3 regions of the Pseudomonas sp. MHK4 genome follow, and region 2 is predicted to be linked to each of the others. Evidence: predicted binding sites of a transcription regulator. Region 2 holds the regulator's gene; each other region holds the start of a gene.

Region 1 (5,336 bases), on a different contig from region 2:
ACGAGACGTTCCAGGGTTCGCTGTGGTCCAAGGGCATCCTGCCGCTGGATTCGCAACAGATCCTGATCGAGGCCCGTGGCCAGAAGTACATCGATGTCGACCTGAAGGAATCCCTGGACTGGGCACCGGTTCGTGCCCGTGTACAGAAAGGTATCCGTAACTCGAACATCATGGCCATCGCACCGACCGCGACCATCGCCAACATCACTGGCGTATCGCAGTCGATCGAACCGACCTACCAGAACCTGTATGTGAAATCGAACCTGTCGGGCGAATTCACCGTGATCAACCCGTACCTGGTTCGCGACCTCAAAGCTCGCGGCCTGTGGGACTCGGTGATGATCAACGACCTGAAGTACTACGATGGTTCGGTGCAGCAGATCGAGCGCATCCCGCAAGAACTCAAGGAGCTCTACGCGACTGCCTTCGAAGTGGACACCAAGTGGATCGTTGACGCGGCCAGCCGTCGTCAGAAGTGGATCGACCAGGCTCAGTCGCTGAACCTGTACATCGCCGGTGCATCGGGCAAGAAGCTGGACGTGACCTACCGCATGGCCTGGTACCGTGGTCTGAAAACCACCTACTACCTCCGTGCCCTGGCCGCGACCAGCACCGAGAAGTCGACCATCAACACCGGCAAGCTGAACGCTGTTTCCAGCGGCGGCAACCACGGTGACGACTCGGTCCTGGCAGCGCCTGCCGGCCCTGCTCCAGTGCCGAAGGCTTGCGCCATCGACGAGCCGGATTGCGAAGCTTGCCAATAAGCTGAGCCGGTAACACCAAACCCCCGACAGGCCCCTGGCTTGTCGGGGGTTTTCTTTTGCCTGTATGTAGGAGCGAGCTTGCTCGCGATGGTCGTTAACGATAACGAACTCATCTTGAATACACGCGTCGCTCTCAAGACCATCGCGAGCAAGCTCGCTCCTACAGGAAGTTTTGGCTGGTCACAAAAAAGCCCCTCTTGCGAGGGGCTCCTTGTGTAGCGCTTTCAGTCAACCCGCATCAGGCCATCTGAATGATGGTCTGCATGATGGTGCTCTGGGTAGAGATGGTCTTGGCGTTCGCCTGGTAGTTGCTCTGCGCCTTGATCAGATCGACCAGTTCATTGGTCACGTTGACGTTGGACTCTTCCAGGGAGTTGGAGCGGATCGAACCCAGCGAGCCAGTTTCCGGCGAGTCGTAACCCGGGATGCCTGAGGCGTAGGTTTCTTTCCAGCTGGTACCGCCGACTGGCTGAAGACCTTGTTCGTTGGTGAAGCTGGCCAACGCCAGCTGGCCGATCGGCTTGGTCTGGTAGTTGCTGAAGTTGGCCAGCAGCACACCGCTGCCGTCGATGGTCAGGTTGGTGATCTGACCCGTGGCGTAACCGTTCTGAACGGGAATGGAGCGTGCGGTGTCGGCGTTGAACTGGGTCGTGTTACCCATGGCAATCGTCAGACCGTCCGGATTGGCGGCTGCACCATTGGCCGTCCAGACACCATCCTTGACTGTACCCGGGGTCCAGTTGGCGACTTTCAACTCATTACTGATAACCGGAGCAGGCGCTGGTACGGTCGGTGGCACTGTGGGTGGAACCGGTGTGCTGACCGACACCAACTTGCCCGATGTGTCGAAGGTCATGGTCGAAGCGACTGGCGGCGTCGCAGCGTCCGTCGGGTCGCTGCCGTCCGGATTGCGATCATCGATCAGGGTGTAGGTATCCCAGGTGTTCGTCCCGGTCTTGACCATGTATTGATCCATGGTGTGCTGGTTGCCCTGGGTATCGAAAACCGGAGTGCTGAACTTCTTGGTGTAAGTTTCCACCTTGCTCGGGTCGAACTTGTTGAGCGCCACTGTCTGATCGATCACCGCAGCCGTAGAGTTCAGGTTGATCGTCGACGATACGGTGGTGGTGGATTTCGGCGCCAGGTTGGACGTGTCGATGCGCAGGTCGGTCAGCACGCCATTGACTATCTTGCCATTGGCATCCACGCCGTAGCCTTGCAGCCGCGAGGTACCGTCGCTGTTGGTAACAAAGCCTTCCTTGTCGACCTTGAACGTACCGGCACGGGTGTAGGACAGCGAGCCGCTGTTGTTCAATACGAAGAAGCCCGAGCCATTGATGCCCATGTCCAGCACATTACCGGTGGCGCTGATATCGCCCTGGGTAAATTGTTGGGAAACGTTAGCCAGGCGTACGCCGCTACCTACGACTTTGCTGCCCGTACCCAGCTTGGATGCCGAGTACACATCTTCGAATTCTGCGCGGGACGATTTGAAGCCGGTGGTCGCAACGTTGGCGATGTTGTTACCGGTGACGTCCAGTTGCTTGTTGGCGGCATAGAGACCGCTAAGGCCGATATTGAAAGACATGATCCACTCCTTTGTGCCGCGTTAGCCGGCTCTATATACCAATGGTTTGCACTTTGGACAGGGCGACACTGCCGAGCCCGGCCAGGTTGAGCATCAATTCACCGCCGGTCTGGCTGATGGTCACGCTGTTGACCGTTGCCGGCAGGTTGGTGACCAGTGCCACGCCCTTGTCATCGATGGTGGTGTTCGCCGCAAAGGTATAGGCACCTGATTCGACGACATTGCCGGCATCGTCCTTGCCATCCCAGGTGAAGCTACTGGTACCCGCTTGCTGGTCGTCCAGCTTGATGGTGCGGACAGTCTTGCCATCCTTGTCGGTGATTTTCACTGCCACTTCACCCACTGACTGCGGTATCACAACCGAACCGGTCATGCCCTTCGTGGTGTCGACCACGGATTTGTCACCCGGCGCGATGACTGAACGCCCGACCAAAGCCGAAGCCTGCAACGCCTGGGACGAGTTGTAGTTGCCGGCGATACCAGACACGGTATCGTTGAGCGTGGTGATGCCTTCCAGGCTGCTGAACTGCGCCAGCTGAGCCACGAACTCACTGTTGCCCTGGGGCTCCAGCGGGTTCTGGTTTTTCAGTTGGGTCACCAGCAGTTGCAGGAACGCATCCTTGCCCAGGGCCTTTTTACCGGTGGCACTACCCGTCGCCGCTGCCAGGCTATCGGCATTGGTAGTGGTAGTGGTCTTGATCGAAGAGTTGGCCAGGATGTCGTTGAGGCTCAAACCACTGGTGGTATCGGTAACACTCATCTGAGTCGCCCCTTATCACTGACCGAGGGTCAGGACCTTCTGCATCATGGTCTTGGCGGTGTTCATCATTTCGGCGTTGGTCTGGAACGAACGGCTCGCGGAAATCATGTCAGCCATTTCTTCCACCACGTTGACGTTCGGGTAATAGACATAGCCCTTGGCATCCGCGGCCGGATGGTTCGGCTCGTAGCGTGCCTCGAGGTTGCTTTGGTCTTCGACCACGCCCAATACCTGAACGCCTTGACCGGCCGCGTCCTGATTCTGGAACAGAGAATCGCTGCCCCCGCCCTGGCCGCCCTGGAACATGGTGGCGAACACCGGGTGACGCGCACGGTAGGTCTGGTCGATGCTCGAGGAGACTGTCTCGGCGTTGGCGATATTCGAGGCCACGGTGTTCAAGCGCGTGGTCTGGGCACTCATGCCGCTACCGGCAATGTTGAAAACACTGGATAGAGACATGAATTACTCTCCGCGCAGGGCTGACACCAGCCCTTTGAATTTGCTATTGAGCAGGGTGAAACTGGCCTGGAAGTTGACCGAGTTTTCCGCGTAGTTCGACTGTTCCAGCTGGGCGTCCACGGTGTTCTGGTCGATCGACGGCTGCATCGGCGTGCGGTACATCAGCGACTCGTCGCCATTGCCCAGGCCCTGGGCTTCGATATGACGGCTGTTGGTCATGTTCAAGGCGAAGGTGCCGTTTTTAGCCTTGTCGTTCTGCGCCTCGAGCACTTTCGAGAACTCCAGGTCCCGCGCCTTGTAGTTCGGGGTGTCGGCGTTGGCAATGTTGTTGGCCAGGACTTCGGCACGCTGGGCGCGCAAGCCCAGAGCCTTTTCGTGAATACCGAGCGCTTTATCGAAGCTGATGCTCATGTCGGGAAACCTTTGGGTGACCTGATTTTTCGTAGGATGGACATAGCAAGCGTCATGCCAATTCAGAAAACCCCGTAAACCGGGGCTTTGCGGGCACCGCCCCCTGCGGCTACGACAGAAAAGCGGCAACCGGTTTCCGCTGGATGCCGCTTTTCTGCCGCTTGCCGTTCCCTATAGGAATGCAAAAGCGGCAGACATAAAAAAACGGGAGCCCCTGAGGACTCCCGTTTTGATGACACCGACAAGTCATTTCGCCTGGTAAATAATCCCCGGGCTGCACTGCACCATTTGGTAATGATCCGGCAATCCGTTCAACGCTTCGGAAGCACCGAGGAACAGATAACCGCCCGGCTTCAACGTGCTGTGAATGCGCAACAGGATGTCCTTCTTCACTTCGGCGGAGAAGTAGATCAAAACGTTGCGACAGAACACGATGTCGAACTTGCCAAGGCTGGCGTAGCTGTCCAGCAGGTTGAACGAGCGAAACTCGACCCGGCTCTTGATCGGCGCCTTGATGGCCCAGCGTCCCGGCCCCTTGGGGTCGAAGTAACGCTGCAGCCGCTCGGGAGACAGACCGCGACCGATGGCCAGGCTGTCGTACTCGCCCGTCTTGCAGTTGTTCAGCATGGTGCCCGACAGGTCAGTGGCCACAATCTGCACGCCCATTCTCAATTGGCCTGGATTGAACCGCTCGAACTCATCGATGGACATCGACAGCGAATACGGTTCCTGACCCGACGAGCAGGCCGCCGACCAGATCCGCAGGCGCTGGCCGGGACTGGCCTTGATCGCTTCGGGAAGCACCTTGTTCTTCAACACTTCAAACGGATAGGTATCACGAAACCACAGGGTTTCGTTGGTCGTCATCGCGTCCACGACCATCTCGCGCAACCCGCTGCGCGGCTGGGTCTGAATGCGCTGGACCAGCTCACCCAGGGACTTTATGCCTTGCTGCTCCATCAGTTTGTTGAGACGGCTGGAGACCAGATACTGCTTGTTTTCACCGAGCAAAATGCCACAGGCTTTTTCCAGGAACACCCGGAACTGTTCGAAATCCAAATTACCCGTAGACAATGCTGCCGCCTCTAAAATCGTGTTGACTGCCGGGGGCCGAACGCCCCTAGCTGATATCTGCTGCTTTGATCCGGTCGACTACCCGGGATGCCAGGTCATCAGGGCGGAATTTTGCCAGGAAGTCATCGGCACCGACCTTCCTGACCATCGCCTGATTGAATACACCCGACAACGAAGTATGCAGGATGATATGAAGCTTTTGCATGCGCGGGTCGTTGCGGATCTCGGCCGTGAGGGTGTACCCGTCCATTTCCGGCATCTCGATGTCGGAAATCATCAT
Region 2 (5,336 bases):
CGGGCGGTGCGCTGGGCCGACGCCTGCTGCTGAAGGTGGAAAACGTCATGCACGCCGGGCAAGAGCTGCCGCAAGTACAACGCGGCACTTTGCTCAAGGATGCGTTGATGGAAATGACTCGCAAAGGCCTGGGCATGACCGTGGTACTCGAGGCCGATGGCAAGCTGGCCGGGATCTTCACCGACGGTGATTTGCGGCGCACGCTGGACCGTAGCATCGACATCCACAGCGCCACTATCGATCAGGTCATGACGGCCCACGGCAAGACCGCCCGTGCCGAAATGCTCGCTGCCGAAGCCCTGAAAATAATGGAAGATCACAAAATCAACGCACTGGTCGTGGTCGATAGCGAAGACCGCCCGGTCGGCGCCCTGAACATGCACGACTTACTGCGTGCGGGAGTAATGTAATGAGCACGGACCTGCTGCAACGCGGCCAACAGATCAAACTGGCGGTGTTCGATGTCGACGGCGTCCTGACCGACGGGCGCCTGTACTTCCTCGAAGACGGCAGCGAATTCAAGACGTTCAATACGCTCGACGGCCAGGGCATCAAGATGCTGATGGCGGCCGGCGTGCAGACCGCCATCATCAGTGGCCGCAAGACTCCGGTGGTCGAGCGACGGGCGAAGAACCTCGGCATTCCCCACCTGTATCAGGGTCGCGAAGACAAACTGGTGGTGCTCGACGAGCTTCTTGGCAAACTCGGCCTAAGCTATGAGCAGGTCGCTTACCTCGGTGACGACTTGCCGGACTTGCCGGTTATCCGCCGCGTTGGCCTGGGCATGGCCGTGGCCAATGCCGCCAGCTTCGTGCGCGAGCACGCTCACGGCATCACCCAGGCACGTGGTGGCGAAGGCGCCGCCCGTGAATTCTGCGAATTGATCCTGCGCGCCCAAGGCCGCCTCGATGAGGCCAACGTCGCGTACCTGTGAGCCAGATCATGCTAAGTAAAAAGATTCGCAACATTCTGGTGTTCGGTAGCATCACGGCGATTTTCGCTGCTGTCGGCTACTGGAACATCAGCCCGGAACGCTTTCTCGACAAGCCGGTAGTGCAGATCGATGAAAGCGCCATCGACTATTACGCCACCAACGCCCACAGCGTACAGTTCCTGCCGGACGGTAGGCTGCAATACGAGATGACGTCGGACAAGGTCGAGCACGTGAAGGCCACCGAAGTGACGCTGCTGACCAACCCCGACCTGAACATGTTCCGCGGAACCGAGTTTCCGTGGCACGTGCAGAGCGAAAAAGGCGAAGTCAATCCTGACGGCACGGAGGTCGAGCTGATCGATTCGGTGCGCATTACCCGTTTTGACGAGAAAAACCGCAGGACCCTGATCACCACCACTCGCATGACCGTGTTCCCGCAGCAGCAATATGCGCAGACCGAGCGAGACGTTAGAATCGACGGCGCTGGTGGCGTATCGACTGGCAAGGGAATGAAGGCGTATTTGAAAGAAAGCAGGATACACCTGCTATCGAACGTAAGAGGACAGTATGAGGCTCGTTAAAACCCTCCCTATTTTGCTCAGTCTGGGCGCTGCACTGGGAAGCGTGAGCGCCTGGGCTCTGCCGGACGATCAACAGCAGCCTATTCGCATTCAGGCCGACGATGCCCAGCTGGACGACAAGCAAGGCATCGCCACGTATACCGGCGACGTCATCATCACTCAGGGTTCGATGAAGGTCACCGGCAACAAGGTGACAATGACCCGCGCCCCGAACGGCGACATCGACGTGGTGACCTCGGTGGGCAACCTGGCCTACTTCGAGCAACTGCAGACGGCCGGCGACACCAAGCCGGTGCAGGGCTGGGGCGTGACCATCCAGTACCTCGCCCCGCAAAACCGCGTGGTACTGATCGACAAGGCCAAAGTCATCGACAAGGACAACAACGTCACCCAGGGCGAGAAAATCGTCTATGACACCGAGAAGAAACTGGCCAGCGCCGGTCGCGCCACGGGCAGCAAGGTGACCGAGTCGCGTCCACGCATCGACATGGTGATCCAGCCGAAAAAGAAAACCGACGAGCAAAAGGCCCCGTAATGGCAACTCTGAAAGCCCAGCACCTGGCCAAGGCCTACAAGAGCCGCCAGGTTGTGCGTGACGTCAGCCTGTCCATCGACAGCGGCCAGATCGTCGGCCTGCTCGGCCCCAACGGTGCCGGCAAGACCACCTGCTTCTACATGATCGTTGGCCTGGTGCAGGCCGATCAGGGTCGTGTGCTGATCGATGACCTCGACGTCAGCCACCAGCCGATGCACGGTCGTGCCAAGGCGGGTATTGGCTATCTGCCGCAGGAAGCGTCGATCTTTCGCAAACTGTCGGTGGCCGACAACATCATGGCCATCCTCGAGACCCGCAAGGAGCTCGACAAGGCCGGTCGCCGCAAGGAACTGGAGAGCCTGCTGCAGGAATTCCACATCAGCCACATCCGCGACAACCTCGGCATGAGCCTGTCCGGCGGCGAACGCCGCCGCGTGGAAATCGCCCGGGCACTGGCCACCAACCCGAAATTCATCCTGCTCGACGAACCGTTCGCCGGTGTCGACCCGATTTCGGTGGGCGACATCAAGCAGATCATCCATCACCTCAAGGCCAAGGGCATCGGGGTGCTGATCACCGACCACAACGTCCGTGAAACCCTGGATATCTGTGAAACCGCCTACATCGTCAACGATGGCCAACTGATCGCCGAAGGCGACGCTGAAACCATCCTGGCCAATGACCTGGTCAAGGAAGTGTACCTGGGGCACGAATTCCGTCTGTAAGCGTCGAGGTGTCCGGCGGGTCGACCGAGCGCCTGGCGCAATAAAAAATCAACCTTTTTTTATTGTTACAGCGCTCTAGGCAAACGCCGCAGTTTCAGGCATATAATTTGCTTATGTTTGGCGCTTCGGCGCCCTGTAGTGGATGGCGCATGTGCGCCGGCGAATAAGGTGTTAAGCCCCTGCCATGAAACCATCGCTAGTCTTGAGAATGGGCCAGCAGCTGACGATGACACCGCAGCTGCAACAGGCCATCCGCCTGCTCCAATTGTCGACCCTGGACCTGCAACAGGAAATCCAGGAGGCCCTGGAGTCCAATCCGATGCTCGAGCGCCAGGAAGAAGGCGACGACTTCGACAATTCCGACCCGCTGGCCGACAACGCCGAACACAAGCCCAGTACCGATATCCAGGAGCCCTCCTACCAGGAAACCGCCCCAACCGTCGATAACCTCGAGGAAGGCGACTGGAACGAGCGCATCCCCAACGAACTGCCGGTCGACACCGCTTGGGAAGACGTCTATCAGACCAGCGCCAGCAGCCTGCCAAGCAACGATGATGACGAGTGGGATTTCACCACCCGCACATCGGCGGGCGAGAGCCTGCAAAGCCACCTGCTGTGGCAATTGAACCTGGCACCGATGTCCGACACCGATCGCCTGATCGCCGTGACCCTCATCGACTGCATCAACAACCAGGGTTATCTGGACGAGACGCTGGAGGAAATCCTCGAAGCCTTCGATCCGGAACTCGACATCGAACTGGACGAGATCGAAGCCGTCCTGCACCGCATCCAGCAATTCGAACCCGCCGGCATCGGAGCACGCAACCTGGGCGAATGCCTGCTGCTGCAATTGCGCCAGCTGCCCGCCAAGACGCCTTGGCTGGCCGAAGCCAAGCGCCTGGTCACCGACTACATCGACCTTCTCGGCAGCCGCGACTACAGCCAGCTGATGCGCCGCATGAAGCTCAAGGAAGACGAACTGCGCCAGGTGATCGAACTGGTCCAGAGCCTCAACCCGCGCCCAGGCTCGCAAATCGAGTCGACCGAAGCCGAATATGTGGTTCCCGACGTGATCGTGCGCAAGGACAACGAGCGCTGGCTGGTCGAACTCAACCAGGAATCGGTGCCGCGCCTGCGGGTCAACGCCCAGTATGCAGGCTTCGTTCGCCGGGCCGACACCAGCGCCGACAACACCTTCATGCGTAATCAGTTGCAGGAAGCCCGCTGGTTCATCAAGAGCCTGCAAAGCCGCAACGAAACCCTGATGAAGGTGGCCACGCAGATCGTCGAGCACCAGCGCGGCTTCCTGGAATACGGCGACGAAGCCATGAAACCGCTGGTGCTGCATGACATCGCCGAAGCGGTCGGCATGCACGAGTCGACGATTTCGCGGGTGACCACGCAGAAATTCATGCATACCCCTCGGGGCATTTATGAGCTGAAATACTTTTTCTCCAGCCACGTCAGCACCTCCGAGGGCGGAGAATGCTCGTCCACGGCGATTCGCGCGATCATCAAAAAACTGGTGGCGGCGGAAAATCAGAAAAAGCCGTTGAGTGACAGCAAGATCGCTGGTTTACTGGAGGCACAAGGCATTCAGGTGGCTCGCCGCACCGTCGCCAAGTACCGCGAATCCCTGGGGATCGCGCCTTCGAGCGAACGCAAGCGGTTGATGTAGGGCCACGCCACAGCGTTCCAGTGGCAGATCATCTGGATCTGCCGCTTTATGCACTGGCAACGAAGGAGAAGCTGTATGCAAGTCAACATCAGTGGACACCAACTGGAAGTGACCGAACCTCTTCGCTCCTACATCGGCGAAAAACTCGAACGATTGGAGCGACATTTCGACAAGATCACCAACGTGCAGGTCACGATGACGGTCGAAAAGCTGAAGCAGAAAATCGAAGCCACGCTGCATATTCCCGGCAATGAAGTGGTCGCTAACGCGGAACATACCGATATGTACGCGGCAATCGACGCACTGACTGACAAGCTGGATAAACAACTCAAAAAGCATAAGGAAAAGACCCAGAGCCTCCTCCAAGGCGCTACGGGTCGTTAACACTCCCAACCCATGATCCGACTTGAAAGCATCCTGACCCCCGGCCGTTCCCTGGTGAACGTGCCGGGCGGCAGTAAAAAGAAAGCCCTCGAGCAAATTGCCAACCTGATCGCCCGGGAAGTGCCGGATCTGGAGATGCAAGATGTCTTCGAGGCTTTGATTGCCCGTGAAAAACTCGGCTCGACCGGTTTTGGCAACGGCATCGCCATTCCCCACTGTCGCCTGAAGGGCTGCACATCGCCCATCAGTGCCTTGATGCATCTAGACGCCCCCATAGATTTCGACGCCATCGACGGCGCCCCGGTTGACCTTTTGTTCGTGCTACTGGTCCCGGAAGCCGCTACCGATGCGCACCTGGAGCTGTTACGCCAGATCGCCAGCATGCTCGACCGCAAGGAAGTGCGCGAAAAACTGCGCAGCGCCGCGAGCAATGAAGCCTTGTATCAGGTTGTCCTGGACGAGCAAAACGGGCATTAATCATGCGCTTGATCATCGTCAG
Region 3 (5,336 bases), on a different contig from region 2:
CGGCCTGCTCACGCTCGGCCTGACGCTGTTCCGGGGTACGCCGCTCGCCGGTGACGAACTGATCCGGCAACACCTTGATCAGCAACAGCTTGCACGGCAAGGCGCCGTTCCAGAACGAATACTGCTTGTGGCTGCGGATGCCCATGCGCTTGCCCAGGTCCGGGGCGCCGGTGAACACGGCGGCTTCCCAGTTCAGGCACGCCTGGCGCAGTCGTTCGCCAAGGTTCTGGTAGAGGTAGAGCAGGCTCGCCTCGTCGCCCAGACGCTCGCCGTACGGAGGGTTGCAGATCACCAGGCCTTTCTGGTTCTGGTCCGGACGCGGCTCGAAGGTCGCGACTTCGCCCTGGTAGATCTTGATCCACTCGCTCAGGCCGGCACGCTCGACGTTGTTGCGACCCGGTTGAATCAGGCGCGGGTCGGCTTCATAACCGCGAATCCACAACGGTGGCTTGGCCAGGCCGGCCGCCGCACGCTCAGAGGCTTCTTCATGGAGTTTTTTCCACAGCGCCGGCACGTGGCCGAGCCAGGCGGTGAAGCCCCATTGCTCGCGGCGCAGGTTCGGCGCGATGTCGGCAGCGATCATCGCCGCTTCGACCAGGAAGGTACCGACACCGCACATCGGGTCAGCCAGGGCGCCGCCTTCAGCGGCAATACGCGGCCAGCCGGAACGGATCAGGATCGCCGCCGCGAGGTTTTCCTTCAGCGGCGCCGCACCTTGCTGCAGGCGATAGCCGCGCTGGTGCAGGCTGTGGCCGGACAGGTCGAGCGAAAGAATCGCTTCACCGCGATCCAGGCGCAGATGGATGCGCAGGTCCGGGTTGAGCTTGTCGATGGACGGACGGTCGCCCTGTGGAGTGCGCAGTTTGTCGACGATAGCGTCCTTGACCTTCAAGGCGCCGAAGTGGGTGTTGTCGATGCCTGAACCGTGACCGCTGAATTCGACGGCCAGGGTGCCGTCATTGAGCATGTGGTCTTGCCACTCGATGTCGAGGACACCGTGGTAGAGGTCTTCGGCGTCTTTCATCGGGAAACGCTTGAGGACCAGCAGCACCCGGTTGGCCAGGCGCGACCACAGGCACAGGCGGTACGCGGTTTCCATGGTGGCCATGCCACGCACGGCAGAAGTGTGCTCACGCGCTTCTTCAAGGCCAAGCCCGACGGCTTCCTCGATGAGCAGGCCTTCAAGGCCTTTAGGGCAAGTGAGGAAGAGTTCGAAACGATCGGACATGGGGATTCGGAGCCTTTGCTGAGTGGACCGGCAACGCATTGCCGGCCCGGTTTTCAATCAGGCGCTTTTCTCGAAGAGCGCCCGCGTGGCACGAAGGTGTGCCATTCCACCCTTGCTGCCCGGGTTAAATGAGCTTAGATGCAAGGACAGATAAAAAAGTTGATGCAACAAAATGACATAAGTCGACCCTTCGTCGAATAGTCCATCCCGGCAACGGGAGGCATTCTCAGCAAAGGATTAACCTGATCATCCAACGCAGGGCCGATCATACCGGGGTTTGATCATTAAAGACGCCACAAACATCATGTTACTTAGTGCCATAGCACATTAACGGTTACGTCCTTATGACAAAACGATCATTCCCTCGATGTGACGCATTGGTTAGAACTCAATACAGGTTGGCGCCGCAATGACGTCAACACCTTGGCTCGTCACGCCGGCAACGAGCCCCCAACGGCAGAGTTTTTCTGCCAGACCTCGATTGAGGTCGACGCGATACATACAGTCAACAAGTGAGGGCAACACCCTATGAGAAGACTTAAGCGTGATCCGTTGGAAAGAGCATTTTTGCGCGGATATCAATATGGCGTTGGTGGTAAATCCCGTGAGCTTTGCCCATTTACTCTACCGTCGGTACGCCAAGCCTGGATTAACGGCTGGCGAGAAGGACGCGGCGACAACTGGGACGGTATGACCGGCACTGCGGGAATCCACAGACTCAACGAACTTCACGCCGTCGGCTAACACAGGGCACACACTCCGACACACAATCTGATTTTGCAGCGAATTAACCACGCACGTCCCATCCGGACGGCGGGCTACGGCCCAGGGGCTCCTTTGAAGGGGCCCTTTTTTATGCCTGTACTTCGGTCAACACAATTCCCTGTAGGAGCCCGGCTTGCCGGCGATGGCGTCCTCGAGATCGCCATCGCCGGCAAGCCGGCTCCTACAAGGATCAGCGCAAGGCTGCGATGGCGTCTACCGACTCGCGGATGAGCGCCGGGCCCTTGTAGATGAAGCCCGAGTAGATCTGCACCAGGCTCGCACCGGCGGTGATTTTCTCGGCAGCGTGCTTGCCTTCGGTGATGCCTCCCGCCGCGATAATCGGCAAGCGCCCCCCCAGCTCCGAAGCCAGCACCTTCACGGTATGCGTACTCTTGTCACGCACCGGCGCTCCAGACAGACCGCCCGCCTCGTCACCGTGTTCCATGCCTTCAACACCCACGCGACTCAAGGTGGTGTTGGTGGCGATGACCGCGTCCATTCCGGTTTCGATCAACGCCTGGGCGACCTGCGCGGTTTCTTCGTCGGTCATGTCCGGGGCGATCTTGATCGCCAGCGGCACGTGCTTGCCGTGGCGCAACGCCAGTTCTGCCCGGCGCGTGGCAAGGTCCGCCAGCAACTGCTTGAGCGAGTCACCAAACTGCAGGCTGCGCAGGCCCGGGGTATTGGGCGAGCTGACGTTGACCGTCACGTAGCTGGCATGGGCGTAGACCTTGTCCAGGCAGATCAGGTAGTCGTCGACCGCACGCTCGACCGGTGTGTCGAAGTTCTTGCCGATATTGATGCCCAGCACACCCTTGTACTTGGCGGCCGCCACGCGGGCCAGCAGGTGATCGACACCCAGGTTGTTGAAGCCCATGCGGTTGATGATCGCCTCGGCCTCCGGCAGACGGAACAACCGCGGTTTCGGATTGCCCGGTTGCGGGCGAGGGGTAATGGTGCCGATCTCGACAAAACCAAAACCCAGTTGCGCAAAGCCGTCGATGGCGGCGCCATTCTTGTCCAGGCCGGCGGCCAGGCCCACCGGGTTCGGGAACTCCAGGCCCATGACGTTCACCGGCAGTCTTGCCGGGGCCTTGCACAGCAAACCGTTGAGCCCCAGACGCCCGCCCGCGCCGATCAGGTCCAGGGACAGATCGTGGGAGGTTTCCGGGGAAAGTTTGAACAACAGCTGACGGGCCAGGGTGTACATGGGCGGGTTTGACTCGAATGGCGGCGAAATGAGGCGGCGATTATACCCGCGCATCGGGGTCGCAAGCGAGGCGCGCGACAAAATCAGCGGGCGATGGCATATGCCTTGCACCAGCACAGGCATCAGCACGCAGGCCAACGGCGGAATGCGTGCCAGGACAATGGCGTCGTCAGCCGGGCCTGCTCTTAGGGGTCTGGGACGACGTTTTTTTTGGAAGGTGCGAAATCGATGAACGAACCCTCAATCGGCCCCCTGGCCTGGGTCAATGGCAGCGATGCCCCGGAAAAGAGCGAAATCAACCTCGGCTTCATGGCCCTGAGCGACTGCGCTTCGGTCGTTGTCGCCGCCACCCAGGGCTTTGCCCAGCCCTACGGATTGACCTTGAACCTCAAGCGCCAGTCGTCCTGGGCCAACCTGCGGGACAAACTGGTCAGCGGCGAACTCGACGCCGCCCACAGCCTCTATGGCTTGATCTATGCCGTACACCTGGGCATCGGCGGCGTGGCCCCCACCGACATGGCGGTGCTCATGGGCCTGAACCAGAACGGCCAGAGCATCAATCTCTCCCACGGCTTGCAAGCCGCCGGCGTGACCAGTCCTGAAGCACTGGACCGTCATGTGCACCAAAGTCGCCCAAAACTGACCTTCGCCCAGACCTTTCCCACCGGCACCCATGCCATGTGGCTGTATTATTGGCTGGCGAGCCAGGGCATTCACCCGCTGCACGACGTCGACAGCGTGGTGGTGCCGCCACCGCAAATGGTCGCGCACCTGCAAGCCGGGCGTATCGACGGCTTCTGCGTCGGCGAGCCCTGGGCCGACAGCGCGGTGAAGCAGGACCTCGGGTTTACCCTGGCCACGTCCCAGGCCATCTGGCCCGACCACCCGGAAAAAGTCCTCGGCTGTACCCGCGCCTTCGTCGAGCAATACCCCAACACCGCCCGTGCGCTGGTGATGGCGATCCTCGAAGCCAGCCACTTCATCGACGACAGCACCGAGAATCGCCGTAGTACCGCGCAATTGCTCAGCGCACCGCAGTACCTCGATGCGCCGCTGCCGTGCATCGAACCGCGTCTGCTGGGTGACTACGCCGACGGTCTGGGCAATCGATGGCAAGACCCGCACGCCCTGCGCTTCCATGGGCAGGGGGCGGTCAACGTGCCCTACCTGTCCGATGGCATGTGGTTCATGACCCAGTTTCGTCGCTGGGGCCTGTTGCGCGACGATCCCGACTACCTCGCCGTAGCCCTTCAGGTCCAACAACTAGACTTATACCGTGAGGCCGCCAGCGCCGTCGGTGTCACCGCCCCGGGCAACGTGATGCGCAGCAGCCAGCTGATCGACGGCAAGGTCTGGGACGGTTCGGACCCAACCGGTTACGCCCGCAGCTTCAAGTTGCACGCCATGAGCGACAGCTCGCCCCTTCTCGCCAGCCGCTGACAGGAGACTGCGAACATGTTGCGTATCCTGCTGATCAACGACACCGCGAAAAAAGTCGGACGCCTGAAAGCCGCCCTCACCGAGGCCGGTTTCGAGGTCATCGACGAATCCGGGCTGACCATCGACCTGCCCGAACGCGTCGAAACGGTGCGCCCGGACGTGATCCTGATCGATACCGAGTCACCGAGCCGCGATGTCATGGAGCAAGTGGTGCTGGTCAGCCGCGACCAGCCACGGCCGATCGTGATGTTTACCGACGAACACGACCCCGATGTGATGCGCCAGGCGATCAAGTCCGGGGTCAGTGCCTACATCGTCGAAGGTATTCACGCACAACGCCTGCAACCGATTCTCGACGTGGCCATGGCGCGCTTCGAAAGCGACCAGGCCCTGCGCGCCCAACTGCATGCCCGCGACCAGCAACTGGCCGAGCGCAAGCGCATCGAGCTGGCCAAGGGGCTGCTGATGAAGATGAAGGACTGCAACGAAGAAGAGGCCTACACCCTGATGCGTCGCCAGGCGATGAGCCGCCAGCAGAAGCTGATCCAGGTGGCGGAGCAGATCATTGCCATGAGTGAGTTGCTTGGCTGAGTTTTGCGGTGCCTTTGAAGGCCTCTTCGCGAGCAAACCCGCTCCCACAGGGTGAATGCATTTCAAATGTGGGAGCGGCGGTGCGGCGATTCGACTTGCTCG

What was found. The regulator sigma-54, encoded in region 2, starts transcription at its own class of promoters, with help from an activator protein. The targets are predictions, from matches to a motif close to ANTGGCATNNANNTTGCTNT.
Region 1: a site for sigma-54 is predicted at 4,025-4,044, ahead of flgB (flagellar basal body rod protein FlgB). Genes of this name have one in related genera too.
Region 3: a site for sigma-54 is predicted at 3,296-3,315, ahead of ACYP2Q_RS16175 (CmpA/NrtA family ABC transporter substrate-binding protein). Genes of this name have one in related genera too.

The regions. Positions count from the first base shown of each region.
Region 1 is NZ_BAAIAK010000005.1:8,965-14,300, reverse strand. It holds gene ACYP2Q_RS14335 (ribonucleoside-diphosphate reductase subunit alpha) at 1-764, shown strand, start outside; gene flgE (flagellar hook protein FlgE) at 1,003-2,352, opposite strand; gene flgD (flagellar hook assembly protein FlgD) at 2,384-3,112, opposite strand; gene flgC (flagellar basal body rod protein FlgC) at 3,128-3,571, opposite strand; gene flgB (flagellar basal body rod protein FlgB) at 3,575-3,982, opposite strand; gene cheR (protein-glutamate O-methyltransferase CheR) at 4,229-5,056, opposite strand; gene ACYP2Q_RS14305 (chemotaxis protein CheV) at 5,103-5,336, opposite strand, start outside.
Region 2 is NZ_BAAIAK010000007.1:148,533-153,868, forward strand. It holds gene ACYP2Q_RS18985 (KpsF/GutQ family sugar-phosphate isomerase) at 1-410, shown strand, start outside; gene ACYP2Q_RS18990 (KdsC family phosphatase) at 410-934, shown strand; gene lptC (LPS export ABC transporter periplasmic protein LptC) at 943-1,515, shown strand; gene lptA (lipopolysaccharide transport periplasmic protein LptA) at 1,502-2,050, shown strand; gene lptB (LPS export ABC transporter ATP-binding protein) at 2,050-2,775, shown strand; gene ACYP2Q_RS19010 (RNA polymerase factor sigma-54) at 2,960-4,453, shown strand; gene hpf (ribosome hibernation-promoting factor, HPF/YfiA family) at 4,529-4,837, shown strand; gene ptsN (PTS IIA-like nitrogen regulatory protein PtsN) at 4,850-5,314, shown strand; gene rapZ (RNase adapter RapZ) at 5,317-5,336, shown strand, end outside.
Region 3 is NZ_BAAIAK010000005.1:398,652-403,987, reverse strand. It holds gene rlmKL (bifunctional 23S rRNA (guanine(2069)-N(7))-methyltransferase RlmK/23S rRNA (guanine(2445)-N(2))-methyltransferase RlmL) at 1-1,228, opposite strand, end outside; gene rmf (ribosome modulation factor) at 1,757-1,972, shown strand; gene ACYP2Q_RS16180 (quinone-dependent dihydroorotate dehydrogenase) at 2,184-3,203, opposite strand; gene ACYP2Q_RS16175 (CmpA/NrtA family ABC transporter substrate-binding protein) at 3,432-4,643, shown strand; gene ACYP2Q_RS16170 (ANTAR domain-containing response regulator) at 4,659-5,234, shown strand.